DNA from 3 places in the Paenibacillus sp. NPDC101420 genome. Region 2 is predicted to be linked to each of the others. Evidence: predicted binding sites of a transcription regulator. Region 2 holds the regulator's gene; each other region holds the start of a gene.
What was found. Region 2 encodes LexA, which represses DNA repair genes until DNA is damaged. Its sites were predicted from a motif close to CGAACATATGTTCG; they were not measured.
Positions count from the first base shown of each region.

Region 1: the regulator LexA is predicted to act here: its motif matches at 1,963-1,976, upstream of dndB (DNA sulfur modification protein DndB).
Region 3: the regulator LexA is predicted to act here: its motif matches at 3,713-3,726, upstream of ACQKMP_RS09240 (YolD-like family protein).

Region 1 covers NZ_JBNNSE010000009.1:133,054-142,993, forward strand. Annotated here, with positions in the region: gene ACQKMP_RS27320 (DNA-binding protein) at 220-858, opposite strand; gene ACQKMP_RS27325 (helix-turn-helix transcriptional regulator) at 1,026-1,370, shown strand; gene ACQKMP_RS27330 (histidine kinase dimerization/phospho-acceptor domain-containing protein) at 1,606-1,857, opposite strand; gene dndB (DNA sulfur modification protein DndB) at 2,036-3,127, shown strand; gene dndC (DNA phosphorothioation system sulfurtransferase DndC) at 3,120-4,616, shown strand; gene dndD (DNA sulfur modification protein DndD) at 4,634-6,640, shown strand; gene dndE (DNA sulfur modification protein DndE) at 6,637-7,014, shown strand; gene ACQKMP_RS27355 (cysteine desulfurase family protein) at 7,036-8,169, shown strand; gene ACQKMP_RS27360 (SIR2 family protein) at 8,236-9,498, shown strand; gene dptH (DNA phosphorothioation-dependent restriction protein DptH) at 9,567-9,940, opposite strand, start outside.
Region 2 covers NZ_JBNNSE010000011.1:25,886-35,825, forward strand. Annotated here, with positions in the region: gene ACQKMP_RS28615 (hypothetical protein) at 1-439, opposite strand, end outside; gene ACQKMP_RS28620 (hypothetical protein) at 675-1,055, opposite strand; gene ACQKMP_RS28625 (L,D-transpeptidase) at 1,205-1,543, opposite strand; gene lexA (transcriptional repressor LexA) at 1,817-2,443, opposite strand; gene ACQKMP_RS28635 (LysM peptidoglycan-binding domain-containing protein) at 2,740-3,153, shown strand; gene ACQKMP_RS28640 (DUF896 domain-containing protein) at 3,263-3,472, shown strand; gene ACQKMP_RS28645 (hypothetical protein) at 3,522-4,049, shown strand; gene ACQKMP_RS28650 (HAD family hydrolase) at 4,083-4,868, shown strand; gene ACQKMP_RS28655 (FixH family protein) at 5,117-5,542, shown strand; gene metH (methionine synthase) at 5,717-9,094, shown strand; gene rnz (ribonuclease Z) at 9,239-9,940, shown strand, end outside.
Region 3 covers NZ_JBNNSE010000002.1:84,584-94,523, forward strand. Annotated here, with positions in the region: gene ACQKMP_RS09220 (cytidine deaminase) at 70-486, shown strand; gene ACQKMP_RS09225 (glycosyl hydrolase) at 661-2,136, shown strand; gene ACQKMP_RS09230 (PH domain-containing protein) at 2,218-2,706, opposite strand; gene ACQKMP_RS09235 (hypothetical protein) at 2,824-3,384, shown strand; gene ACQKMP_RS09240 (YolD-like family protein) at 3,767-4,102, shown strand; gene ACQKMP_RS09245 (hypothetical protein) at 4,099-4,263, opposite strand; gene ACQKMP_RS09250 (M15 family metallopeptidase) at 4,562-5,248, shown strand; gene ACQKMP_RS09255 (hypothetical protein) at 5,325-5,795, shown strand; tRNA gene ACQKMP_RS09260 (tRNA-Leu) at 5,957-6,042, shown strand; gene ACQKMP_RS09265 (sensor domain-containing diguanylate cyclase) at 6,365-7,957, shown strand; gene ACQKMP_RS09270 (hypothetical protein) at 7,950-8,261, shown strand; gene ACQKMP_RS09275 (Gfo/Idh/MocA family protein) at 8,428-9,501, opposite strand; gene ACQKMP_RS09280 (hypothetical protein) at 9,826-9,940, opposite strand, start outside.

The sequences.
Region 1 (9,940 bases), on a different contig from region 2:
GCTTGTAAGGTTCTCCACAGGTACATGGTAAAAAGAATGCTGCCTGGCCACCTCCACTTGTTTGGGGCCACGAACAGAGCCGACAAGAACATTTTTACCCGCGAGTTGGTTGGCATAGTATTCTTTCGTACCGCGTGGACGGATGGAACATTAGTAATATTTTTTTATATGAGATTTTCTCCACTAAGTATGTATAATTTGGTAATTAATCCATTATATTCAGTCCTTCCGCATATTATATAAATCCACCAGATAACAAAACCTTCTGTACTTCGACTGCGCGGTTTTATCTTGTTCTAACTTGATTTCACTTACATCATCATTTAAGTGACTCAACTGCTCATCCACATTCAATCCAAAACTAAGCGCAGTTTGCATAATTACAACCAGCCCATCAAGCAGTCCATTGGGATAGGTCTGTAGAAAGCAAGCATAATCATGCAGAAGTTCTACTTTTCCAGATAAAATCTCTACAGCATATAAATTCATTTTTGCCAAACATCGAAATTCACGAGCAATCTCTTGCCCGTCCGGTCCTAAATCCTCCAACCACCCAAGTTCTACGTATCTGTAAATGCTATCCCTGGCTTGCTCGTAATCCCCCAGATGTTGATATGCAACTCCCCGCATCTGTTGACTGAACCCAAAATAATAAACAAGTGGATGCTGCATCTTAATTAGAGGTATTGTCGTCCCCATCGCCTTATAGTACAGTCGCTCTTCATATATACGCTGGGCATAGCTATACAAAATATCTGCAGTGTATAGCAGCTTATCCCACTTTTCAAAGTAATGTGCAGTTTCCAACATTTCGACAAGAACATCCGGGTTGAAGGCTTTAAGAATAGAGAGATGCAACCGTAAATCCCCCTTTTTTATCCATTTATACCTTCATTGTATATTTTGTAATCTAGAGGGTCAATATAAAAAGTACTAATAAGTACAGATTTAGTGATTATCAAGTTGCCTTTAATAGTCTGTTACGGTTAGCATTCCTCTTCTAACCTTAATGTAGAGGTGATCCTATGAATTTACCAGAAAGCGTCGGCAATCGCATTCGCGAGCTTAGAAAAGCAAAAGGATGGACACAAGAACAACTTGCCGAAGCTGCTTCGCTTCACTACAGTTACATAGGTGGTGTCGAACGAGGAGATCGAAATATCTCATTAGAGACACTAGAAAAAATTATTGCGGCGTTTGATGTTCCAGCTATAGAATTCTTTCGATTCGAGGATGAGACACAGCGTCGCAAGGCGTTGGATGAACATATGGCTTTGCTAAGCAGTAAAAGTGCAGAAGAAATAACAGCACTCACTCAGGTAACTCGAAAAGTGATTGCTGCTATTGGGTTAAGTAAGGATGAAAAGTAGCAACTTCTAAAAATTAACGTTGTTACATATCTTTTCGAATTCAAAGACTGTATAGATTGTAATTGAAAAATCACAACGATGTGTATATCCCTCAAAGCACCAATCAGATTGAAACTTAACCTTCATACATCAAAGGCCCCTTCTGCCGAAAACGGCGGAAGGGGCCTTTGATGTAGATGGAATAAGCTATTTACCATATAGTTGTGTTGTAAATGCACCACAACGTCCTCCAGCATTAGATTGGAGATGTAACTATGCCGTGTAACGGTGTCTTCAGTTCATGAGATGTATTGGCCAGAAACTCGTTTTTTAACTGATAGAGAAAATGCAACTTTTCTAACAGGTTACTGATAGTGCTATAGGCTCTCAAATCCGCTGGGCGGAGATATAGACCTAGCTGAATATAAAGATAAAAAGCCTCACGGAAACTTCCATTCCCCCTTTCTTCTATCCTTACAGTATATTTATGGCTTGCACTCTTAACCATTTTTAATATTATACTCAATATCTAAAGGTTCTAACTGAGTGCCTATTTAAAGAAATTTTTATATTCTTCAAAGAAAAAGAATACTTTTTTACGATCTTTACTAGTTGAACATTTGTTCGTATTGAGTTAAAATGAAAAATATTGCACGTTATTACGTACGTAATAAAGGAGAATGCTGATGAACTTCAGTTACACCTTCCCAGCTTTAAGAGGAATTCAAGCAGGTAGAGAATTCTATACTGTCATGTGTCCACTCCGTTTAATAGCTAAAATTTTCCTGTTTGACGAAGAGGAAATTCCTGTTGAGCATCGGGCACAACGTCTAATGAATAGGTCGCGGATTCCTGATATCACCAATTATATTTTAGAGAATCCTAAGGACTATATCTTCTCTTCTCTAACAGCAAGTGTGGACGGTACTATGAGATTCAAAGAAGTTTCAGATGAGATGAAAGACATAGGACAACTGACTATCTCTCTTGATTCTAAGTTTTTAATTAATGACGGACAACACCGTAGAGCGGCAATCGAAGAAGCCCTGAGGATCTCTCCTGAGCTTGGAGACGAAACAATTTCAGTGGTCTTTTTTCATGACTTTGGCCTTACTCGCTCTCAACAAATGTTTTCAGACTTGAATCGTCACGCCGTCAATACAACATCATCAATCGGAATACTTTATGACCATCGAGATCAATTATCATTAATTACAAAAAGTTTAATATCTGATATCCCATTATTAGAACGATATACAGACCGAGAAAAAGTATCTCTTTCTAAGAATTCACCGAAGCTTTTCGCGCTAAACCATGTTTTTAATACAACTTCTCGTCTTATCAATAAACGTAAAGGCGAACTTATATCTGAACAAGAGAAAGAATTTGTTACCGCCTTTTGGGAGTTACTATGTGTATCAATCCCAGAGTGGCAAGAAGTTATTAAAAAGAAGATCTCACCTCGAGAACTACGTATTCAATCAATCGTCGCTCACGGGATTTTTCTGGAATCTCTTGGAATAATAGGCTATTATCTATACCGGTATCATCCGGATGAATGGCAGTCCTATATTATGAAACTCAACACCATCGACTTGAGTCGAGAAAATAAAAAAGACTGGCAAGGACGCGCTTATAGCAATACTGGCAGAATTAATAAAAATGGTGAAACTATTCAGTTGACTGCAAACTTGATTAAGTCCAAAATCAACCTCCCACTCACCGAACAAGAACAGAAGATTGAAAACAAATTTAAGGAGGTGTCTATAAATGGGTAATTTAGGACTCAATATATTCAATACTGGTACCAAATTCATTGAAGCAAAAGAGTTGATTAAGGAAGTTTATTTAATGGACGAGCGTCCATGGGTTGTTGGTTTTAGCGGCGGTAAAGATTCTACAGCTGTAGTTCAACTTGTCTTTCAGGCACTTCAAGAACTTAATCCTTCTGAGCTGCACAAAAAAGTTTATGTTATCTCTTCTGATACCCAAGTGGAAACACCACTTATTATAGATAAAATCACCCGTACATTAGGTCGAATACAAGAAAAAGCATTAAATCTTGGTCTCCCAATTGAGACGCAAAAGGTCCGTCCTAAGGTTGAGCAGACCTTTTGGGCTTCCATTATCGGTAAAGGTTACCCAACACCTCGTCAAAAATTCAGATGGTGTACAGACCGTTTAAAGATTGAGCCTGCAAATCGCTTTATTCTCGATAAGGTTGATCAATTTGGTGAAGTTATTATGCTACTTGGTGTTCGTGACTCCGAAAGCTCAACACGAGCTGCAGTAATGCAGTCACATACTATTGAAGGTAAAAAGCTAATGCGTCATTCAACATTAAGAAATGCATTTGTGTTTGCTCCAATTCGGGCCTTTGATGTTGATGATGTTTGGGAATTTTTGCTTCAGTATGAATCCCCTTGGGGTGACGATAACAATGAATTGCTCGAACTGTATCAGAATTCAAGTAGCGAGTGCCCACTAGTTGTTGATAAAGAAGTTAAAGAAAGTGCAGGATCTTGTGGAAATAGCCGTTTCGGTTGTTGGACTTGCACAGTTGTTTCTGAAGATAAAGCTCTGAGTGGGTTTATTAACAATGGAGTGGATTGGTTGCGTCCTCTCTACGAATTCAGAAACTTCTTAGTACAAATTAGAGAAGATCACACGAAGAGACAAAAACAGCGGATGAATGGTGAAGTATACCTACTTCCGTATCACGAGGAACCAACACCAGAGCAAGAGATAGTTGATAAGGAAAAGCTAAAAGAATACCTCAACACAAATAACATTAACTTAGCTACTATAGAAGAACTTAATATTCTAATTAGAGAAGAAGATGGCACACATAAGCGCCTTGGGGTCGGCCCATTTACCTTAAAAGCTCGTGAAGAAATACTTAGACAATTATTACGAGCACAAAGACAAATTCGTGAGCTTCACGATCCGACTATTGAATTAATTAGTCTTGAAGAACTTAAAGTCATTCGTAAGTACTGGCATAAAGACTTGCAGTGGGAAGATCGTTTGCCATTAATCGTCGAAGAAGAAACAGGTGAAATTTATGATTGGAACCATGATGATCGCCCTGTATTCAAAGATGATCAACTCACTGACCTTGAAACATTGTGTCAAGAAGAGGGCATCAACTTGAGCGTACTCAAACAATTAATCTCAATAGAAAAAGATTATTCTGGAGTAAAAGTTAGACGCGGATTATTCCAAGCATTTGATAAAACTTTAAAGCAAGACTTCTTGCATTTATAAAGGTGGACTAGCATTTTATGCAAATAACAAAATTAGTGCTCTGTAACATTGGAGCTTACTTCGGGAATCAGAATACATTTAATTTTAAGACCAATGAAACTAAAAATGTAGTTCTGTTAGGCGGAAAAAATGGAGCTGGAAAAACAACAATTTTAGAGTCACTTAGAATTGTATTATTTGGATCAATGGCTTATGGATTTGTGAATGATAATGAACCGTACTTCCGAAAAATTTCATCCTTCCTTAATAGAAAAGCTATAAATGAAGAAAGCAATCCTGATTTTCGAATTATTATCCAGTATGATTCCACAGAGGATTTCGAAATCCAGAGTTATACCTTGACAAGAAGTTGGAGAATTAAAAATAAGAAAATCAAAGAAGACTTCTACGTTGTTAGAAACGGAAAATCATTGAATAATCAAGAAAAATCGGATTTTCAAAATCGACTACGTGAGGAAATGCCCCCTCGTCTCTTTGAACTATGTCTTTTCGACGGCGAAGATATTTCTCGAATTGTATCGGAAGAGAAGATCCCTGAATATCTTAGTGAATCTGGAAAAATCCTTTTCAACTTAGACCTTTTTATGAACTTAGAAAAAGATCTTCAGTCTTATCGAATACAATATGCGCAACAAAATGCAACTGCAGCCAAAGATATTAAAGATCAAGAAGAATTAGAATTAAAGATCGTAGAAAATAAGAAGATCGTTAGTGAAAAAGAATCTATTATTTCCGACTCAGAGCAAGAAATAGATCTTCTTAATGATGCAATTAAACAGCACAAAAGAGATTTTGATACGCATGGGGGTTTGTTAAGAGATAGACGACAAGAATTAGTCAGCGAATTGAATACAATCGAAAATCAACGCAAATCTAATTCTGAAAAAATACGTTCGCTTACTACCAGCCTCCTTCCTTTTTACATTACGAAAGATTTACTTGGTAAGGTTGTAAAACAGCTTGATTTAGAGAAAGAAACTGAATCTTTTGAATATATAACCTCTTCATTAGAGAAAGATAAGCTAATTAAGCTTATTGATCAGTTACAACAACTAAATAAAACAAAACCTATAGATATTGATATTGATCTGCTACATAAGGGCCTTTTAAACATTATGCAGCCTGAGCATATCCAATTATTACATCGCGCATCCTTCGCACAACGTAGTGAGATTCTGCAGTTATTTAATCAAATTCAAAAGTTAGAGCCTGAATTTTACCTTCAACTTTTCGATCAGAACGCTGAGTTGCTCGTTCAAGCCCAGGTAATTCGAAAAACAATAGAACAGAATGATCACTCTAGCGAATTTAAAGATCTCTTGGAGCAAATTGAGAATAAGACAAAACGTGTTGAGCAGTTGAGATTACTTATTGAACAGTCTACTAAAGAAGTTCTTGAAGCAAATGATGCTATCCGAGTGCATATGATCACTTACAATAAAATTACGGATAAAATCAGGGACTTTCATAAAGCTGAAAATTCCTATGTCATGACCGAAAAGCTCTTACACGTCAGCAAACGTTTTAGAGAAAGACAATGGCGTAAAAAGTTAGATGACGTAGCCAACGAGTCAACTAAAATGATTAATATTCTTTTTCGAAAAAAAGCTTATATTGAACGAATTCATATCGATCATCTAACCTTTGAGCTGCATCTCTTTGATCGCCAAAAAAATGAAATTACGAAAGAACGTTTATCTGCTGGCGAAAAAGAAATGCTAATGCTTACTGTTATTTGGGCCATGTTTAAAGTCTCTGGTTGGAAACTCCCATTTGTATTTGATACGCTCATGGGACGACTAGACCAAGACCATAAGAAAGCATTAATCGAACATTTTATTCCTAAATGTGGAGAGCAAGTATTAATGTTTACAACCGATTCTGAGGTCTCTGCCGAACAATTTGAATTAATAAAAGGTAATACTGCTAGATTCTACACTTTAGAATTTGATGAAATCTTCGATAGTGCAAAGATTGTTAAAGGGCGCTATTTTAACTTTAGTAAGGAGAGTGTTCTACTTTGAATTTTACTTTGCGAACCTCCAAATATGCTAAAGATATTCTTACCCAACTTCATGCATCAACCGGTATCACACCAAATATTCTAATCCGCTATGCTGTTAGCCTCTCTCTTAGAAACAGTACAACTGATAATAAAGTAATACCTATTACTAAAGACTTTTCAGATGGTCTCGTGCTCAATCGAAATACTGTTACGGGAGAATATGACTATGTTTTTAAGGTCCTTATCACACAAGCTGCTGAGAAGCAATTAACTGACGAGGATTACTTTCCTGGATACTTTAATGCGCATTTAGAGCGAGGAATCCGCTCCTTAGCAGGTGAGTTTAAGAGTACTGGAAATTTTGAACGCTTTATTCGAGCTTTACTAAGTTAATAGGATGTAGGAGGAATCTAAATGCTTTATTTAGATAATAGTGCCACTACCAAAATTCTCCCCGAAGTACTTGAGGCAATGATGCCTTACCTCAAGGAGGAGTACGGAAATCCTTCCAGTAAATTTTACTCTTTAGCCGAAAATGCAAAAAAAGCTGTCGCGAAAGCTCGTGAGCAAATAGCATCGTTGCTTGGTTGCGATCCAGACGAGGTTATCTTTACCAGCGGAGCAACAGAGAGTAACAATATGATTATAAAAGGCATTGCCGATTATTATAACGACGGCAATATCACGAATAAACGCTTACTCACCTCGAAGGTGGAGCATCCTTCTATAATAGAAACCTTTAATTTCCTAAGTGAGCGTGGGTTTGAGGTTTCATTGATAGATGTTGATCAGTTCGCAAGAATTGATGTTCAAAAAGTAAAAGAAGTGACTGAGCAAGCTCAGCCACTTCTTACATCTATCATGTGGGGTAATAATGAAATCGGCTCACTAAATCCAATTGATGCACTTTCCGATCTCTTTAAGGATAACGGTTTGTTCTTTCACACTGACGCTACACAAGTAATAGGAAAAGTCCCTATTGATCTTAATAAATTAAAAGGAATTCGCTTCTTGTCAATGTCTGGCCATAAGATTGGTGGCCCAAAAGGTATTGGAGCAGCAATCATTCGAAAACAGACGAAAGAAATATATACTCGGATTACACCTCTTCTGCATGGGGGCGGACAGGAAAATAATTATCGTAGTGGTACCTTAGCGGTTCACAATATTGTTGGCTTAGGCAAAGCTGCTGAACTAGCTACAGCTAATTTAGAGCAAAATGTGAAACGTTTGAGGGAATTAGAGGATTACTTAACTAATATCTTTAAGACCAACCTAGGAAATAAAATTAAATTCAACAGCGATACAAAAGATAAAATCCCCGGTTTAATTAGCTTACAGTTTATTGGTGTTAATAACGAACTCTTACTTAAGAAGCTTGCCGGCCATGTCGCCCTTTCCACTGGATCAGCTTGTAGTTCAAGTAAACCAAGTCATGTTTTAAGTGCATCTGGTAAAACTCTAGAGGAAGTTCGGCAGACTATTCGTGTGACTTTAAGCCCAGAGCTTAGCGAGAACCAATTAGACATATTCAAAGAAATCCAGTAATTTTTTTCATTTTCTGTAGCCTATTTGAATATTAATTTTCATCTATAACATTCAGGAGTCGATACTTTGAAACTTTACGATGCCGCTATTTTAGCCCTTAAAGAAATAAACTCCCCCTCTCCTGTTCACGAGATATTGAAAGTAATAAAAAAGAACCATTGGTTTGATTTTAATACAACTGATGAGCTGGGTGTTTTGAATATGACATTAAAGCGAAGGACCCAAGATTATATTATATCTCAAGCTATCAAAGTTAAAAGTTTCCGACTTAAAGATGGTTTATTTTCTTTAATTGAAGATAGAGATGCCATGGACTCTGTTCCCCTTAAAGTCGAATTAATTGAGTGGAAGAGCCGTAGAAATAGATGCATTGAAGATATTAAAAAGTGTCTAAAATCAAATAAGCTATCATTATTTTTAGGAGCAGGAGTCTCTAGATCTGCTGGGATTCCAACATGGGATGTATTATTAGAGAAAATTAATGAAGCTGTCTTTAGAGAAATGAAAAATAATAAAAATGAAGGTAAATTAAGAAACTATCGAATATCTAGTAAAGAAGCAGTTGCCCTAACAAATTTATTAAGTCAATTAGGCGATGATTCCCCAATTATTAACGCTTCTTTTTTAGAAACTAACTTAGGTAATAATTCATTATCAAAAGAAATCCGGGCAGCCTTATATGGGAAAGGTAGACGTAAAGTTTTCACTTCACCCACATTACAGTGGCTAGCCAAATTATGTAACCATAGAGGGAGCTATCAAGTACAAAGCGTGGTTACCTTTAATTATGATGATTTGTTAGAACAGCATTTAAAAGAGGTCCCACTAACTTATATGCCAATATTTAAAGAAGATGATGAAGTAGAACCTAATTGTTTGCCAGTATACCACGTTCACGGTTACCTACCACAAAACACTCAAATCTATGATTCTCATCCTATAGTGCTTACTGAAAAGTCATATCATGATGTTTATACTAACTCCTACTCTTGGTCAAACATAACTCAGCTATTAACTTTAAAAGAAAATAATTGTGTATTTATTGGCTTATCAATGAGTGATCCAAATATGAGGAGAATATTAGATATAGCAGCGGGAAAAAACCATAACAAGGTAAAACACTTTGCATTCATGCAGCGACTTGAATTAGAAATTGAAGAAAGACAGTTAGAAGATGATATCAGCACAATATCGGAAGAGATACTAGAAGCTTTTTTAGAAGACTTCCATCTTTCTCGAGAAAAACACTATGCTCGGTTAGGAATTCAAATTGTTTGGTTTGAAGACTTGGCAGAGATTCCTCAACTAATCAAATCACTAGTGGATTAAAGGAACAGCCTGTACTTCGATAATCATTAAAGTACAGGCTGTTAGTAGTCATTTAATTAGTAAAAAAATTATTCTTTATTTAATTCCCAAAAAGCTCGATCTCTCATCCAAACCGGCTGCCCCGATCCTGCCTTCATAATACTATAATGTTTCTGTAATGATTTGATTCGGTTCATAATATTCTCTTCCTCAGCCTTACTCTGCGTACTGAACACCATCCGAATCTCTTTAGCAGATAACTCAGAAACATTATGAACAATCCATGTAAGAATGTAATTTGCATAATCATTATCCGATGTTGAAAAATGACTCAGGAACTGTGTAGATAGAATGGTACCTACTCCATATTCTCTACCTTCCTTAAGAATTTTCTTAATTGAGGTGAAATCCTTGCTAAGAAAATTATCTGCTTCATCAACCAGAATCATCTTTGTAATCTCAC
Region 2 (9,940 bases):
TCATGTATATTTTAAGCGTAAGTTCCTCGATAACATCAGCCTCTTCGTCAACGTTATTAAGCACATTAATATCCGCACTTGAAGCAGTTGATTTGCTGTTTTGTTGTCGTTTAGATACTTTTGAAAGGGTTAGTGCGTTAACAACAATCTCTGATCCCATTATATTGTCGAACGAGTATAGCTTTGCTATTGCTTTTTTGCTTGTTTTTGGATTGCTGGTACCTATTGCTATTTTTTTATAAGGTTCATTAAGGGCGATCAAGTGAGATTGATTGGGCGGAATGAATGTTTTGGTGAATATAATATTAAAAGATGAGGTTGCGTTTAACAGCTTAGAAAGTTCAGAAGAAGTAGATAGTTTTTTTAATTCTATAATAACGGCACTTAGAATTAAGACTCCTCCTACAATGGCAAACATATACATTAAGAAAATCAGCATGTAATCACACCTCCAAAGATCTCAGTAGAGCAAGATTTATTGCTTATTGAAAGATATGCCTGAATTCTCTCTACTAGTATCTGTTAAGAGCGAAAATCGTGGGAATTTAGGAAACGACTACTGATTAGAAAAAGAGAAAGCACCCACAGATCTGCCGATTTTGCAAGCTGGGTGCAAAATTGGGGCAACTGCTGGAGTGCTTTGTTGAGAGCTTTTTAAAATAATTATGTCAAAATCATAAGAAATTGAAGGCTGTGATTTGATCGGTATAAACAATTAGCTGTTTGTATTCGATCGGAGATTCATAGTGAGTATAGGGTCTTACAGAAACATCATTAAGGACTACAAAGTTATAGCTGAAATTTTTATCGGGATGTTCCGCACCTAAATAAGATATGTATTCATCTACAATGACATCATCCATTAGAGATTTTAAGTCAAAAACATCCTCTTTATTGGAGGTGGAAGGGGATATGGTCCCTTGAATACTGCCGAATGAGGTGAGTAAATTTACTTTTTTTCCACTCGCTTGATCGTTATTTAACAATAAGCCAGAGAGTTTAACAAGTGCATCGACTTTAAAATCGACGAGGGTTCTAATTTTTGAGTTGTTCAAAACGAGACACTTCCTTTCAATTTGAAATCCTGTTAACATTATTCGACATATAACCACATAATTCCTATTAGGTCATCAAAAATACATAAATACAAACACGCCCCCTCCATTGAACCATGAGTGAGGCGTGTTTATCTATAGAGATAGATTTAATTCCTGATCGTTACTCGTGTTCCAATCGGAACAATCGCAGCTAGTGCTAACACATCTTCATTGTACATACGAATACAACCGTGGGATACTTCGTGCCCTATGGATGAGGGATCATTATTTCCATGTATCCCATAGTGAGGCTTAGATAGACCCATCCAAAAGACCCCAAATGGACCACCTGGATCGGGTTGTTTGTTAATGATTGTGAATTCACCGAGTGGTGATTGAGTTAACATTTTACCGATTCCGACTGGGAAGCCCCTGATCACAATGTCGTTATCAAGAAGATAAAGCATACGCTGCGTCAGATCAACTATAATCCGGTAATTTGGCATTGTGCAACACTCCTTTCTAATTAAGATATGAGGAGGATGCCTAAACGGTTATTCATTAAAAATGGTCATTTTAGCCCATAAGAACAAATGTTCTGTAATTGATAAATGGAGTTTGATAACAATAAAAAAGCTGTTCTGCATTTGCAGAACAGCTTTTAAAAAAATAAAAGAAAGTATATATTTTTACGATATACCCTATCCTTATACTTCTCGTAGAAACGGATACCGTCCTTTAAAGGGCGGTATCCGTTTTCGCTTGGTAGGAGTGCATACTTAGTGGATATCTCGAAATAATCCGATAACTCTGCCGAGAATGGTCACGCGATTAAGGCGAAGAGGCTCGTACGCCGGATTCTCCGGCTGAAGACGTATATGATCACGTTCTTTATAAAAAGTCTTAACGGTTGCTTCATCTTCTTCGGTCATAGCTACAACGATATCTCCGTTATCAGCCGTTTGTTGTTGACGAACAATAACATAGTCGCCATTCATAATCCCAGCTTCGACCATACTGTCACCTTGAACCGATAACATAAATACTTTGTTATCTCCAACATAGTGAGTTGGAAGCGGGAAGTAGTCTTCAATATTCTCAGTAGCAGTGATAGGAACCCCGGCGGTAACCTTACCTACGACAGGAATGCGCGCGACGGTTTGCGCGAAATGATGGACATTCTCGGAATCCTCTTGGCCAAGCAATTCTATCGCACGAGGCTTCGTTGGATCTCGACGGATAAGTCCCTTCTTCTCTAGCCGATCTAAATGACCGTGAACTGTGGAGCTGGAAGCAAGACCAACAGCTTCTCCAATCTCCCGGACGGAAGGAGGATAACCCTTGCTGCGGACTTCGCTACGTATAAATTCCAGGATCGCCAGCTGGCGACTTGAAATCTTTGACATTGGAATCAACCCCATATAGTAATGTTTGGGAAAATTATAACATAGAACTACCGTTCGCACAAACATAAGTTCTAACTATTATAAATATTAATTCGAAAGAGTTAATAAATGGTAGTCTTGTATTGATTGCGTTTCCTTCATCTAAACAATAAGAGTGATTCTTTATATGAAGAATATGGTAAATATTAACCTCTGAAAAAAAAGAGAACAATTGTTCTAAAATAGTATTGAACAAAACACATGTTCGTGTTATTATAATTTCAAAAGTAAGAACAAGTGTTTGGAGGATGATATTCATGTTAAAATACAGTACATACCGTAGCATCTACGATAAAGCCCCAGTGGTTGAATCTTTAGGACATAATCCTATTACCCGTTATTCAGCTCAGATTAAAGAGATAACAGAGCTTTTGCTTGAAGGCTTGATGCGTTTGTTCCGTAGAGATTTTGTTATTAAACTAACATTGATCATTGTACTCGTACTATCAGGACTTACAGTAGTAGGTAATGTATTTGCAGGATCTACTACTTTAATGAAGGATGAGAAGCGCGTAGTGGTTGAACGTGGAGATACACTTTGGAGTATTGCTCTTGAGAATAAACCTTCTGATATGAAAACGGCTGTATATATAGAAGGAATTAAAAAATCCAATGGCATTAAAGGTAGTCAGATTAATGCTGGAGATATTCTCACTTTACCTATATATTAATATTCTAAGAACATAATAAGAGGACATGAAGAGCTTGCAGGGAGTAAACCTTGACAAGCTCTTTTTCTCATGGCAGAGTTAGAATTAATTTATAAGGGGAGGGAAAGTTTTGAATATTGATGAGTTGGTCGCGCGTATTAACGAATTGGCACGCAAACAGAAGAGCGTAGGCCTTAATCAAGAGGAAACGGCGGAACGCGCCAAGCTTCGTGAAATTTATTTGGGGAATATTCGCAATAACTTCCGAGCACAATTGAATACGATTGAATTGGTCGATAATGATGAGCATGAACAAGGTAACAAGGGGCGTAAGCATTAACACCCTGTTCCTTTTCATAGATATTACTGGATGACTAGGGGGAACGCATATGGCCCGTTCTTGGGAAAGAATGGTTCAACGCAACACGCAGCAAATTAATAAGCAAAGAAAGAAACAGGGGAAGGAAACGATTTACGCATCTAAATCTAAATCTCCTGGTAAGAACAGCGAAACCTTTAAAGGCCGTAACATTGCATTTCCAGTAGTGTTATTAGTGCTTGGTACTATGTTTTGGATGATTGGTTCAGTGGACCAAGCCAAAGGTAATGGTATGCTTATGAACTGGCTAGGAGTCGTTTTGTACTACTTACTAGCGGCACTTCTGTTCTTCCGACGTCCGTACTTGAAGGTAGAGAATGCTAGACTATCTACTATAAAATTCAACCGCGAACGTTATCTGCCAGCTTCTGATATTGAGAAAATCATCCTTTCGCGTGGAGCTGTTGTAATTAAGCATAAAGGCAAACGCACGAAATGGATTTTTACCAGACTTATGAATCGTTATGATACCAATGCAATGGGGACTCGACTGGAAGCATTCGCAAAAGCTCACCAAATTGAAGTAGTTCACGAATAGAAATTAACCAGCCATGGGAGAGGGAGACCTGTAATGCCAATTTCCGCCGTACTATTTGACCTTGATGATACACTGCTCTGGGATGATCGGAGCGTTAATGAAGCATTTCGTTCTGCATGTGAAGCCGCTGGGGATACGATTGATCCACAAGAACTGGAACTTGCGGTGCGTAAAGAAGCCATTGGACTATATGAATCCTACGAAACGAACCCGTTTACAAAGATGATTGGGATTAATCCGTTTGAAGCACTTTGGGGGAACTTTACTGCAGGTGAACAGCCGGAATTCCGTCAATTGGAGCAGCTTGCACCGGGATATCGTAAAGAGGCATGGCGTCGTGGTCTTGCAGCACTTGGTGTAGAGGACGAAGCTCTTGCTGAGACATTAGCAGCCAAATTCGCAGCAGAGCGTAGAAATCGACCTTACATCTATGAAGAAACGATTCAGGTGCTTGAAGAACTGAAGGGAAAAGTGAAGCTATTGCTTCTGACTAATGGATGCCCTGCATTGCAACAAGAGAAACTAGATGGCGTACCTGAAATCGTTCCTTTCTTTGATCACATCGTGATCTCTGGAAGCTTCGGAAAAGGAAAGCCGGATAAGGAAATTTTTCTGCATGCCCTAGAACTTTTAGATATTGCACCTGAGCAAGGAGTTATGGTCGGAGATAAGCTTACAACGGATATTCGTGGTGGGCTGGCAACAGGTTTGACTACAGTTTGGATTAATAGAAAAGGTAAACAGCCAGATCCGGAAATTCAGCCGGATTATGAAATCAAACATCTTGGAGAGCTTCTTTCATTAGTCCAATCTTTATAAAATTTCATTCATTTAAGCTTTAAGAAGGCAGTGAGTTCCTAGGTATCTAGGAGACTTGCTGTCTTTTTTATATCTACATCATAATTAATATGATAGATGAGATTTACTAGTATATGATTTAAGTCACAAGAGTTTAGCTGAATTGATGCGAAATACTGAAAAACCAATAATAATGTGTATAATAGATGGAGAATGTATAACATGAATTGGTAGATTCTTAGTAATCAATTCGACTGGGAGGAATCTAAATGAAGATTTCAAGAACAATAGTTCCTTTATTATTAGGTGCAACACTTTTAGTATTGGGAGGATGTTCATCAGACCAAACTAAACATTCTGGCGTACATAATATGAACATGGACATGTCTATGGAACCTATCAAGGTCGAGTTACATTGGAATCCTGAAGAGGTTGTTGTAAATCAGAAGGTGACCTTTGAAGCAGTGGTGACGCAAGACAACTTGGCAGTAGATGATGCGAAAGAGGTTCTGTTCGAAATTGTGAGTAAAGATGATAGTGAACAGAAAATTGAATTTAAAGGGAAGCTAGTCAGTGATGGAATCTATCAAGCAGAGGGAACACTAACGAAAGAAGGACAATATATTGTTACATCACACGTAACTGCTAGAACTCAGCATTCTATGCCTAATAAAGAACTCTCTGTAAAACCATAATTAAAAGAATAGCAATTCCTATGATTACAGATAATGCAGAGTGGAAAGGAAGGCTTTTCGAAATTCCTTTATTCTGCTAAACTTACTCTAATGTTTTACTGGGGGGACTATACGTTGGCTAAATATACACTTGAGGAAAGCTTACAACAAAGAATATTAATTCTAGATGGTGCAATGGGCACAATGATCCAACAGGTGCCTCTGACAGGTGAGGATTTTGGTGGGGAAGAATTGGACGGCTGTAATGAAATGCTAGTATTAACTCGTCCAGAAGTAATTCAGACGATTCATGAGCAGTATCTTGAAGCAGGTGCTGATCTCATTGAAACGAATACATTTGGTGCAACGTCTGTTGTACTTGCTGAATATGATATTCCGCAGCGGGCTCGTGAAATTAATCTGGTTGCAGCAAAACTAGCCCGTAATGCCGTTGATAAATATGATACACCAGATCGTCCCCGCTATGTCGTAGGTGCGATGGGTCCTACAACAAAGACACTCTCTGTTACAGGAGGCGTCACTTTCCAAGAGCTCGTTGATAGCTACGAGGAACAGGCAGTGGCATTGATTGATGGTCAAGTAGATGCGTTATTGCTAGAGACCTCTCAGGATACGCTGAACGTGAAAGCTGGAAGTATAGGTATTCGAAATGCATTTGAGAAGACGGGTATCAAACTGCCAGTGATGATTTCGGGAACAATAGAGCCGATGGGTACCACACTTGCCGGTCAGAACATTGAAGCATTCTATATTTCTTTAGAACATCTGAAGCCTATCTCTATAGGTCTGAACTGTGCGACGGGTCCAGAGTTCATGCGCGATCATATTCGTTCACTTTCTGCAATCTCTTCAGCGGCTGTGAGTTGTTATCCGAACGCTGGACTGCCAGATGAGAATGGGCATTATCATGAATCTCCTGATTCTCTTGCGCGTAAAATTGCTGCGTTTGCAGAAAAGGGATGGCTTAACATTGCGGGAGGTTGTTGCGGAACGACACCGGAACATATCCGTGCTATGTCGGAGGCACTTTCACAATTCCCTCCACGTCCGCTTGCAGGAAATCATCCGCCGGCACTTTCTGGGATTGAACCTATTTATATTGAGAACGACAACCGTCCATACATGGTTGGTGAACGTACGAATGTATTAGGATCGCGTAAGTTTAAACGTCTTATCGTCGAAGGTAAATATGAGGAAGCCTCAGAAATTGCCCGTGCACAGGTGAAGAGTGGTGCTCAAGTTATCGACGTCTGCGTGCAAGATCCGGACCGTGATGAGATTGAAGATATTAAGCTGTTTCTAGAATTAGTTGTAAAAAAAGTTAAAGTTCCTTTGATGATCGATACTACCGATCCGAAGGTTATTGATCTGGCATTACAGTACTGTCAAGGTAAGGCGATAATTAACTCCATTAACCTTGAAGATGGTGAAGAAAAATTTGAGCTGGTCACTCCATTGATTCATAAGTATGGCGCAGCTATCGTAGTGGGTACGATTGATGAGACAGGACAAGCAATCAAGGCTACGGACAAACTGGAAGTTGCCAAACGCTCCTACGACTTACTAGTGAACAAATACGGATTAGCTGGAGAAGACCTTATTTTCGACACGCTTGTGTTCCCTGTAGGAACCGGGGATGAACAATATATTGGCTCTGCTAAAGAAACTATTGATGGGATTCGTCTAATCAAAGAAGCACTTCCAGGTGTTCATACGATCTTGGGGATCAGCAACGTTTCCTTTGGATTACCGGAAGCAGGACGTGAAGTGCTGAATTCAGTATTCCTCTATGAGTGCACTAAAGCTGGATTGGATTATGCGATCGTAAATACCGAGAAGGTAGAACGTTATGCGTCTATTCCTGCTGAAGACCGTCGTCTTGCGGAGGAATTAATTTATAATACGAATGACGACACGCTTGCTGCTTTTGTAGCCGCCTTCCGAGGGAAAAAGGTTGAGAAAAAAGAGAAAATTTCTAACCTGTCACTAGAAGAGCGTCTGGCTTCATATGTTGTTGAAGGCACCAAAGAAGGACTTATTCCAGACCTTAATGAGGCGCTTACCAAATCAGGACCTTTGGAGATTATCAATGGCCCGCTAATGGCCGGGATGTCGGAGGTTGGACGGCTGTTTAATAACAATGAGTTGATTGTTGCTGAGGTGCTGCAAAGCGCTGAAGTAATGAAGGCTTCTGTTGGTCATTTAGAGCAGTTTATGAAGAAGGATGAGACATCGGTAAAAGGTAAGATCATGCTGGCAACTGTAAAAGGCGACGTGCATGATATAGGTAAGAATCTGGTGGAGATCATCTTATCCAATAATGGTTATCAGATCATTAATTTGGGTATAAAAGTACCACCTGAGACCATTATCGAAGCGTTTCGTCGTGAAAAAGCCGATGCGATCGGATTGTCTGGACTACTCGTAAAATCGGCACAGCAGATGGTGCTGACTGCGCAAGACCTACGCACGGCTGGGATTGATGTGCCTATTATGGTAGGTGGTGCTGCCTTGACTCGCAAGTTCACCAAAACACGTATCCGGCCGGAATATGATGGGCTGGTATTATATGCTAAGGATGCTATGGATGGACTCGATATTGCTAATCGGCTTATGAATCCTGTTGAACGGGAGAAAATTGCCGAGGAAATTCGAGTGGAAGCAGAATCCGCAGTGGCAGTTGCTCCTAAGCAAGAGCTTCCTACGCTGACTAGAGCTGTACGCTCCAAAATTTCTCCAGATGCACCTGTATTTGTTCCACCCGATATAGAGCGCCATGTTATTCGTAATTATCCATTGGGGCATATTATCCCTTATGTGAACATGCAAATGCTGCTCGGTCACCATCTGGGGCTACGAGGTTCTGTAGAGGCGCAATTAGCTGCTGGTGATGAGCGGACTGTGGAGTTGAAAGGTACTGTCGATGACATTCTACATCAAGCGATGCTGGAAGGTACGATTACTCCTCATGCGATGTATCAATTCTTTCCGGCACAATCAAGTGGTAACGATATTATCGTGTATAATCCACAGAATACAGCCGAGATTCTGCATACCTTTACTTTTCCAAGACAAGGTGTTGAGCCTTATCTCTGTCTAGCGGACTTTTTGAAGTCGGTCGACAGTGGAATGATGGACTATGTTGGATTCCTCGTGGTAACTGCGGGACACGGTGTTCGTGAGCTCTCTACAGCCCTTAAGGATAATGGAGATTATTTACGCTCACATGCGTTACAATCTGTAGCGCTGGAAGTAGCAGAAGGATTAGCGGAGCGTGTTCATCACATGATGCGTGATACATGGGGCTTCCCAGATCCTGCAGATATGACCATGAAACAAAGACATGGGGCAAGATATCAAGGGATTCGTGTATCCTTTGGTTATCCTGCATGCCCAGATCTGGAAGATCAGGGACCACTATTTAAACTGTTATCCCCAGAGGATATCGGTGTTCACCTTACAGAAGGCTTTATGATGGAGCCTGAGGCTTCCGTTTCGGCGATGGTATTCGCTCATCCAGAAGCGCAGTATTTTAATGTAGAGAAGCTGTAATTCTTTCATTTATACACCCGGTCTGTAGGGGGATTATATCCCTTTCAGCGGAACCTCCCGTAACTGGGGGGTTTTTTGCTGGAAGAAGGACGTTTAGAATAGATAAGAGATAGTTCAGCCAATATGAAGAAGGGAGGAAGAGGGATGGAATTATATTTTTTAGGTACGAATGCAGGGGTACCAACTATACAACGCAATGTAACGTCGATTGCATTAAGACTTCTGGAAGAACGCCGTAGCATTTGGATGTTCGATTGCGGGGAAGGTACTCAGCATCAGGTTCTTCGCTCACCGATTCGCCTAGGGAAGCTGGAAAAGCTATTTATTACACATTTACACGGAGATCATCTATTTGGTCTTCCAGGTTTATTATCTAGTCGTGGTTATCAGGGAGGGACATCTCCTTTAACGGTTTATGGTCCCCCTGGATTGAAGGGATACTTAGATATATCCTTAGCTGTGAGCCAATCCCGAATTCCATACAAGATTGAGATTGTCGAGCATACAGGAGGAACGGTATTTGAGGATGATGGTTTTAAAGTGGAGGCAGCATTATTAGAGCATCGTATTGATAGCTATGGTTACCGGGTAACGGAAAAGGATAGTCCCGGGAGCCTCAATACGGAATTACTAAAGAGTTATGGCTTAAAGCCTGGACCGTTATATGGAAAATTAAAAAAAGGTGAAGATGTTATAACGGATGACGGTGTTCGTATCTGCGCTGCTGATGTTGTTAGAGAACCTAAAAGAGGGCGTATTGTTACGATCTTGGGAGACACAAGACCTTGTTCAGGAGCTTTAGAACTCTCACTTCATGCAGACCTTATCGTTCATGAAGCAACCTTT
Region 3 (9,940 bases), on a different contig from region 2:
TATATCTTATATCATAATGCAGTGCGATTTAATATACTTAGGAAAAATAAGAGGAGGACGGAATTGGATATGGAGTATTTGATTACGATTGAAGATCAGACGCTTATTGCCTCTGCTGAAGATATTATTACTAGACGCTATGAATGGGGAAGACACCATGTAGGGGCGGCGCTCCGTACTAAGACGGGGGAAATCTTTACAGCGGTACATGTAGAAGCTAGCATGGGACGAATTACAGTCTGTGCAGAAGCGATGGTGATTGGAAAAGCGATATCCGAAGGCTACAAGGAATTTGATACGATTGTTGCGGTAAGGCATTCTGATCCGGACAGCGAGGAAAGAGAAATTAAAGTAGTTTCTCCCTGCGGGATGTGCCGTGAGTTAATTGCTGATTACGGGAAGGATTGCAAAGTTATTGTATCCGAGGACGGCCGGTTAGCTAAATATGATATTTCTGAATTACTACCGCTGAGATATACGAGGTAAATTGGAGATATAGTCAGGAGCCGCCGGGCTCCTTTTTTTTATTGAGCCGTGAATTTATTCAGCAGTTCCTTACACTGTCCTAAATTAAATTACAACTTCATGTCCATTCGCTGAGTTCATGTCACTATTGTCCCCATACTATAACTTAAAAAAGTTAAAAGGATGTGAGAGTGGATGGAACAGCGCAATCTTCGAAATATGGTTGATTGGGCATCGAGGTTTGTGAGCGATGTTCAGTGGCAAATCGCGTATCGTAAATTGCAAATGGCTCCGGCGGATTCGGAAACGGTACCTTCTGCTCAGAAATTGTTGAATACCCTTTATTTTCTGCAAGGAAAAGGATGGATTAGCGGACAACATGATTATTTGGAGAGCGCGGATGAGTTCAATGGTAAGCTGAAAAATACTAGCGGGCAATTCGCCGCCCTTCACGGCTATGAGCTGGGGGCAATCAATAATCAGACGGCGGCACTAATAGACAATCAGCGGGATTGGGTCGTTAGCAGCGCTATTCGCTGGTATAAAGCCGGTGGAATCGTAACGATTAGCTATCACGCACAGTTGCCAGGGACTGCGCCAGCTTGGGATAACGTATCTACGAGCATAAGCAACGCTGATTTTGACAAATATATAACCCCGGGTACCTCTCAGTACAACGCACTGATCGCTGATCTGGATAAGATAGCCCTTTCTTTAAAAAAACTAAATGATGCAGGTGTTCCTGTGCTCTGGCGGCCGTATCATGAAATGAATGGCGGATGGTTCTGGTGGGGGAAGAAGATCAACTACGTGGGACTGTGGAACCTTATGTTTGACCGTTTCACCAGCTATCATAAGCTGCATAATTTATTGTGGGTCTGGAGCCCAAACGCCAAAAATCAGTGGAGTGATGACCCTGCCGAATACTACCCAAGCGGTGACAAAGTAGATGTGCTGGCACTAGATATCTATGATGGGGATTTTAAGGGGAGTCACTATGATAGTCTATGGGATCTGGGTCGTGGAAAAGTGATAGCGATTGGAGAAAATGGAGAGCTACCGTCGCCTGCACTACTATCTAAATCACAGCCCAAATGGTCTTATCAGATGACCTGGGGCAAGCTTCTTTATGAGAAGAATACCGATGCGGTAATTAGAGCCTTTATGAATGACAGCTTTGTATTCACGCGGGAAGAGTATGCTGCTGAGGCGGCAATTGTAGCCGCCAAGGGAGACAGTGTGCTGCAGAGTGGACTATGGGGGCAATATTACAATAACATGACTCTTAGCGGCGCACCTGCGCTGACGCGAACCGATGCTAACATCCAATTTTCGTGGAAACAGGGTTCGCCTGATCCAGCCATTCGTGTCGACGCTTTCTCTGTACGGTGGAGTGGAAAACTGACTGCAGCCTATAGTGAAACCTATACCATTTACTCCTCCTCTGATGACGGGGTACGGGTGTGGATTGATGGAGGGCTGATCATTGATAGCTGGGTGAATCAGAGTGGACAGGAACGAAAAGGCAGTGTGAATCTGATAGCTGGCAAGCTACATGAAATAAAAGTGGAGTACTATGAGAATGAGGGGGACGCGCGAATTGTATTGCAGTGGGAAAGTCCTAGCCAACCCAAAGGGATTATTCCAGCAGGAGCGTTTTATCTTCCATAAGACGATATCCGAACTGATTCGAGCATAGGAATATTAGCGAAAAAGCCCCGGATTTCGGGGCTTTTTTAATGTGAAAGGTTCTTAGATTTGTTCACGGTAGCTAATGTTGTTGGCGATCTTCTCGTCACGAACAGCTTTGCGCAGAACATCTTTGACGGTTTGGGCATCATGGATTTTTCGGAAAAGAAGCTGCGGCGCTGAGGCATCATCAGAAAATACAGTTAATGTACCGATGCCGAGCATCCGGTCCATGATAGATTGTGCTACGGATAAATCGCGTACACGCAGTAATTCGATCTCTTCGACATTTTTACCGATAAGTCCGGTCTTTACCATAATGCGCTGGCTTGTAATGGTGTACGTAGTCGTGTTTAGGCGTACGATTCCTTTGAGGCGATCAGAGATACTGGCTGGTTTGCCTTTCCAGAGAACGACTTCTTGAATAGCATTTTGATTTGTTGATGGACGGCGGGCGGTCACTGGAGCGGTGCCGTCAATGCTAGATCCGCATTCTCCACAAAATTTAGCGCCCTGCTTATATTCTGATCCGCAGGTTGTGCAATAAGGCATAAATACTCTCCTTCCCTGATTACAATTGAAATAATTATAACATAATAGTCATTTTACATAAATTTCATTTGCGCTTTACACAAACCGACATTATTCTGTTAAGTGGAGGGATAAATAATGAAAAAAGTGTTACTAATAGGAACGCTAATGCTGACTGTCATCCTTAGCGCCTGCAGCAATAATAATTCAACTTCATCGGCTCCTGCCTCGGAAGAAGAAGTGCAGGAAACCGTGCAAAACTTCTACAATGAAATGTCTAAACTTGATGAATTAGGAAAATCATCTTTAACGGAGTTCAACGAAGCTATTGCTGCTTATTCAGCAGGAGAACTTTCGGACAGGCAGTTGGAGAAGAAGATTAACGAATTCCAAAAGACCGCAACAGACTTATCCAATCAGGCTGAGAAAGTGAAAATTTCCTCTAGCTTGCCCGAAGACATTCGTAAACTGCTTGATGAGTCCAAAATTGCTTTTCAAAGTGCTTATTCTCTAAAAGAACAGGCCTCTCAAGGTGCTGATTCCGCAGAGGTCACTGCTGAGAAGTTCGAGGAATTGAATCAGAACGCTGACGTCGCGATGCTATACGGCATTTCCAAGCTTAATGAAGCAAGAGAAGCAACAGGGCTCATCGATGCTGATGGTCAGTCCACCGCTGAATCAGAGAAAGTTCAAGAATAGATCGAAATTTAGACGCTGAACAGTTCAACTGTCAGCGTCTTTTTGATGCGATTTTGAGCTTGAGTAGAGGTAACACTGCCAATCCTATAAATAAGCCGGCTACGATTCCTTTTGTGAGGTCTGAGAGGGTACTGCTTCGATATACGAGGGGGTATAGACACAGGAATAATACGGGAATTAGGATGAGCAGGGCATTGTTTTTTTTCAAGTGGAAAGCTCCTCTCAATTAGATATTCAATATTATACAACTTTTAGATAAAAGAGGAGGATTTTAAAGTGGGATCTTTTTCCTGATTATTGATTATTCAGCGAAGGTGTGGATATAATACAAACATACGTTCGTGTGTAACGGAATAAGTATAGAAATTAGGGAGGGGTTACCATGGGCAAAAAGCTGGAGAAAAACGGACTGTGGGAAAGTAGTCGCATGATGCTGCCGGAGCATAAGGTAAGAATTATTAGGGATGAACGGGAGACCCTGCGCCGCATTAAGCCTATTCTGGATGAGCAGAAGCTGGAGGAGATCGAATGTACACTGGCCTTATCGTTACGGAGTCATGTGCGCGTCACTGTTGTGCTGTTTGATCCTTTTGAGAATACGACAATTAGTGGTTTTGTGACTTCCATTCACACCCACTCGCGTGAGTTTAAGCTGCAGTGGGCGGAGGAATGGAAGTGGATCAATGTAGATGATCTAGTGGAGGTTTACATCGTCTAATGCTGAGAACCGCTGACTTCACTTTTTTCATAAGCAATTAGGGTCACCGTTGGGTTGCCGGTCAGATGTGCAATGGAAGCTTCAGCATTTCGAATAATTTCGAGTGCTTCTTCCTGCTCGCTCAGGGCAGCAACTTTATAGCTATCACTATGAATGTCCATATACGTTCCCACCTTTCGCTAATATTTTGCCCTTTTTTGTAGAAATGATCCAAGGTGAAGAAGCTATGAATAGGTGCTTTTCAGGGGAGATCTCGGGGATACCGGGGTCTTTTTTTAAAATATAAGAAAGTATAAGTTATGCACCTATCCTTTATGTCTTATATTTCTCGCTTAAACGCTTATCGTCCTTCCTTATATGGACGCCGAAGACATTTATGCTTGTATGCTAAGGCAAGCAGGGGTATTAGTACAAGCGAATGGGGAAGCGGGATCATTGATTATACCAAGGGGTGATTCTATGCTGACTTTAGATCAAGTGAGGGACAAATCGGCGGCGAGGCTTGTTGGGCTTCATCCTGTTTTGGCAGCAGGGGCGAAGGCTTTGATACAGCAAAGCTATGCCAGAGGAGTGCCCATCGTTATTACTCAGGGATTGCGGTCGATTGCTGAACAAAATGCCTTGTATGCGCAGGGGAGAAGTAAGCCTGGACCTATAGTTACCAACGCCAAGGGTGGAACCAGCTATCACAATTATGGCCTTGCGTTTGATTTTGCGCTTTTGCTGCCGGATGGAAATGGTATTTCCTGGGATATGAATCGTGATGGTGATAAAGATAAAATAGCGGACTGGCAAGAGGTTGTACAGGTGGGAAAACAGCTAGGGCTTGAGTGGGGAGGAGACTGGACGTCTTTTAAAGATTATTCACATCTGCAAATGGCCTTCGGCTTAACTACGACTCAACTTTGGGCAGGTAAACGTCCTACGACGGATCAGGTCAATGAAGCTTTAAAAAGAATTACTGGGGAGGATGACCAGGTGAACAAAGACGTTAAAGTAACGATAACCTTAAACGGCACTAAACTTACGGATGGTGTTCTTGATACCGGCGTAACGTATGTACCCGTGCGTGCTCTGGCTGAGGCGCTTGGAGCAAAGGTTACGTATGACGCAGCAAGCAAGACAGTGAATGTTGTAAAAGAGTAAAGCTATTCATGTATAGACAGTGCCACCCAAGGGGAAATTATCAGTGATAACTAACCATAAAGGGAGGCATAACACTGTGAACAAGCTAATAACAAGCCTTGCATGCGGTACTGTACTGTCAATGAGTATAATGGGAGCTAGTTACGCTAATCCAATCGGGTCAGCCGCTTTAGGCGGTATCCCGAACGCGAATACGGGCATGGATGGTACCGTGAATAACACTCGGATGATGAATACGGAAGGCAATCTAATGAACGGCACCACGGGAACGATGAATCAGCATGAGAGCATTATGAAAGATAAGATCCGCACAGGGGAAAATTACAGACCTAACACTTATAACTACAATGAAAATTACACCCGGGATAACTACAACAGAAATACGGTAACTCCACTATCCAACACTACAACGGACGGTAGATATCGGGCAACCAGTACAACTACAAATACTGGGACTACCAGTAGAGGATCAAACTGGGGCTGGCTCGGATTGTTTGGACTCTTGGGCCTTGTCGGAATGAGAAGCAGAAGTGACGAACGCAGATAATCGACATGCCTAATAACCCGTGTCGGCATATGCTGGGACGGGTTATTTTTAATGTGATAAAACTTTTTTTGAAAAAGGGATTGCGCGTTATCGATATTCATGATATTATATTTCTTGTCGCGTTATACGTAAACATCGTATGAAGCAACAACACATAATATGCCGGGGTGGCGGAACAGGCAGACGCACAGGACTTAAAATCCTGCGGTACGTGAGTACCGTACGGGTTCGACCCCCGTCCTCGGCATCACAGTGAAAACCTTGAGAAATCAAGGTTTTTTTTCTATTATTGCCATCAAGCAATGCTTACGTCAAAAGCTAAAGGTTCTGTGTGTCTAGGAATTGCTTTCTAACACACAGAACCCTGACGATAATACTCCTTTTCAGTGCTTGTCAATTCACAAGCTCTGGAGAGGAGTTTTTAATATGTAATATTTCATGAAGCACCGTATATCGAACGTTACGTACAGTGTGTGAGAGGTTGGAGTTCATTGATTATTGTCGAATAACATCTTAATTTGTTGTATTATTGATAAAGCTAGTTTTCAAGATTCAAGGAGGGTTATAGTTTGCTTACACTGAGAAGAGCCGAGCCGCGTCAAAGTAAAAAGCTCAGTCTCACATCGCTGCTTACGGGCTTGGTTACGCTGGTGGTTCTACTAACCTCAAGCATTCTTCTGATCGGTTCTTACGAGTCCAAAAAACAATCATTGATGGAGACTACGCTCCATTTGAATTACTACAACGCTGACCGAATGACCAAGACAATGGATTCCTTATTTCAGTCCATGCGCAGCAGTTTGGAATATAGCGCTGCCACACTCTCCGATGACGATGGCTCAACGCCGAAGCAAGTAGATGATAATTTAGAACTGATGCGCAATAGTAGCAATTACTTCAATTCTATCGCCGTGGTCGATGCCGACGGGCTGGTCCGCAACGTAGTACCGACTAGTTTGGGGACAACAGGCGACCATATTACTTCTAAAGTCGGTTTGGAAGCTCTGGCGTTCAAAAAACCTTACATATCCTCCCCCTATATGACCCAAACCACCAAGAGACTAATTGTGTTTATGAGTCAGCCGATTTTCAGCAACAATGGTATATATCGCGGTATTTTGAGCGGCACGTTTTATCTGCAAGAGAACAATATTTTGTCTATGATTTTTGGCCACAACAACGTGGACAATTCTGGCTCTTATTATTATATTGTGGATTCAAGCGGGCATCTGTTGTACCACCCGGATAAGCAGCTCATTGGGGAGGATGTCAGCAGTAACAAGGTTGTACAGAAACTTATGAAAGGGGAAAGCGGGGAACAGCAAGTGCGCAACACCCGTAGCGTTGAAATGCTTGCCGGATACTCCAGCGTACCGGCCAATGGCTGGGGAATCGTGGTCGTTTCGCCGATTAGTGTCATTCATCATCAACTGATGGGCCACCTTCGGACAATTCTCTGGTATTCGTTATTTCCGTTCATTATACTCCTGATGGGTGTCATTCTCGTAGCGCGCAAGTTGGCCCGGCCTTTTGTGTACCTGGCAAATCTGGTGAGCAGGATGGGCAAGGAGAAGATTGTATTGCCAGAAGCGAAGCCGCAATGGAGCCGAGAGGCAGATCTGCTGACCAAGGCTGTGTTGCTTGCCGTGACGGATATTCAGAAGCAGACGGATCAACTGACCCAAGAGGCTTCGACGGATGCTCTGACCGGTTTAATGAACCGGAGATCGTTAGAATATACGATGAGCCAGTGGATTGCCTCAGAGCAACCGTTTTCGCTCATTGTGCTGGATGTAGACAAATTTAAATCGGTGAACGACACCTACGGCCATCTCATCGGCGACGAAGTGCTGAAACATGTAGCCAAAGTTATAGTTACCTCGTTTCGCCCAGACGATGTTTGCCACCGATACGGCGGTGAAGAGTTCGTCATCTTACTGTCCCGCACTAGACCTGAGGAAGCCTTCACCGTAGCTGAAAGAGTCCGGCGGGCATTGGAACAAAGCAGGGGTCCAATCCCGACACAGGTTACGATCTCCCAGGGAATCGCCCATTATCCTGTTCATGCATTGGAGCGGGAGGGGCTGCTGGAGAAGGCCGATCAAGCGTTATACCTGGCCAAGAGCAGGGGAAGAAACCAGACGATGGTCGCTGATGGTTGAATCAATTGCTCGAAATTTGCGGTATGTGCTTTATCCTCTGGATCATAGTGAAGACCTTGAGAAATCAAGGTTTTTTTGTTTTAAGATTCCAATTAAAGAGTGGGGCACACTGTACACATGCCGGTCTCTAAGGATGGAGACTACGGTCATTTATCAGGGGATGCACGATATTCCACTAACGGACTCCGGAAGTGATTCTCGCCAAACAACTGATTCAGATGAAATCTACGATGATTGTATTGCAAAACTGAACGAAGCCGGCACAGAGAAAATGGATTGGGAATCTATTGACTGGTTAAAGTGAGAACATCGCTGTTCACTGACAAGAATTATTAAATAGGAAAACCGCGATTCTTCGATTCTTCCATTACTGGAGAGTCGCGGTTTTCGATCATGGCTGCTTCAGCGCTCAAGTCCCTCTGTTCAGCTTATTTTGTATATCAGCAAGGGGATTTCTCATCTGCCTGTTTTTATTTGGCAGACCTGATCTCATCTTGCAAAGTTATAGTACTTCCAAGGGTGATGGCTTCATCGACCGCGAATGACAGTCTGATGTCTGTTAAGGCATCCGCTAATGAGTATGCTGAAATTCCCGTGTGCAGGAAGCTGGACATATTCAATAAGGCTTGTCCTATCCCAATCTCTTCATCAGAAAGGGGAGAGGGATGAAACGGGTTCTGAAATAGACTAAGCTGTCCTGCACGCAATTCATGCAAGGAGAGACTTTCCAGACTGCCTTCCTGTCCGCCTTGAATCCGACTAATGTTCATATACTCGGTCTCTTCGGTTCCCAGGCGACGGATAATCTCATTATCGCGAATTTCTCCATGTGATCCGCGGATGAGTACCCGGTTGGTACGGAGGGGCGAGAAATATTGGGAGCGAGTGAAGTCAAGCACAGCGCTTTTGCCGGAGGGAAACACCATAATTGCGATATCCTGCTGCTCTGTCTTCAGGTCATCTTCGGCCTCCCTCCCCCTATAAGAGAAGTCCATGATTGGAACCTCTAGCCGGCGAGCTGTGATTTCACATGCTGTGCCAGTGATCGAGAGCCATTTACGGATCAGGCTGATTCCATGATAACCATGCGCAACAGAGACTTGAACATGACCTACCTCGCCCAAATGTCCGGTTTGAATATAGGCGGTTCTTGCCTGATGATGAGGCAACAGCGGATATTGCTCGGCTATTTGAATCAGAGGGAAATCAATGGCACTGGATCGAAGCAGTTCATATTCAGCCGGCGTGGAGGCGGTGGGTGTTTCGGCCAATACAGGTACTTGCAGCGCTGCAAGCTCCAACAGCAGTGAGACGGCAGAGGTTTTGGACACCGCCAGAACCACAAAATCGCTCTCGGCCGCAAGACGTTCCATCGAGCTGTACACGGTCAGGTTCCATTTGTCGATCAGTTGCTGGTATTTGGCAGGGTTGCGGATCAATACACCGGTTACCTGAAATTGCTGCGGAAGCAGGTGAGCCAACTTAAGATACATTTCCGCCCGCCAGCCGCTTCCGATTATTCCAAAACGAATTGGTCTGTTCATCTTTAAAATACACCTCTAATGGTTGATTTGTATGTAAACACCTTCGTAGCACAGGTATCAGTTGTCTCTTATTATTGTATATAAAAAATGATAGAGTACATAGGATTATGTATAATATGAAACTATTACTTTTTGTTGTCTTTAGCTAAGCTATCTTTTGCATTTACATACAAAGAAGCGATTATCCAATAGCCGGATGATCGCTCCTTTGTATAATCCACTTCTGAAATTTCAATCAATGACCTTCCGTGATTGTTAACGGTGTAAATTGTGGAACCCAAATTGACAGCGGAAGCACTTGCAGAGGCGATCATTAAGCTGGAACTAATCAAGACTACGACTGTAAGCAAGAACATTTTCTTTTTCATTAGTAAACTCTTTGACTATTATTTTTTCCATTATGTTGTGATACATTTGAAGTTGTGATTGATGAGCATGT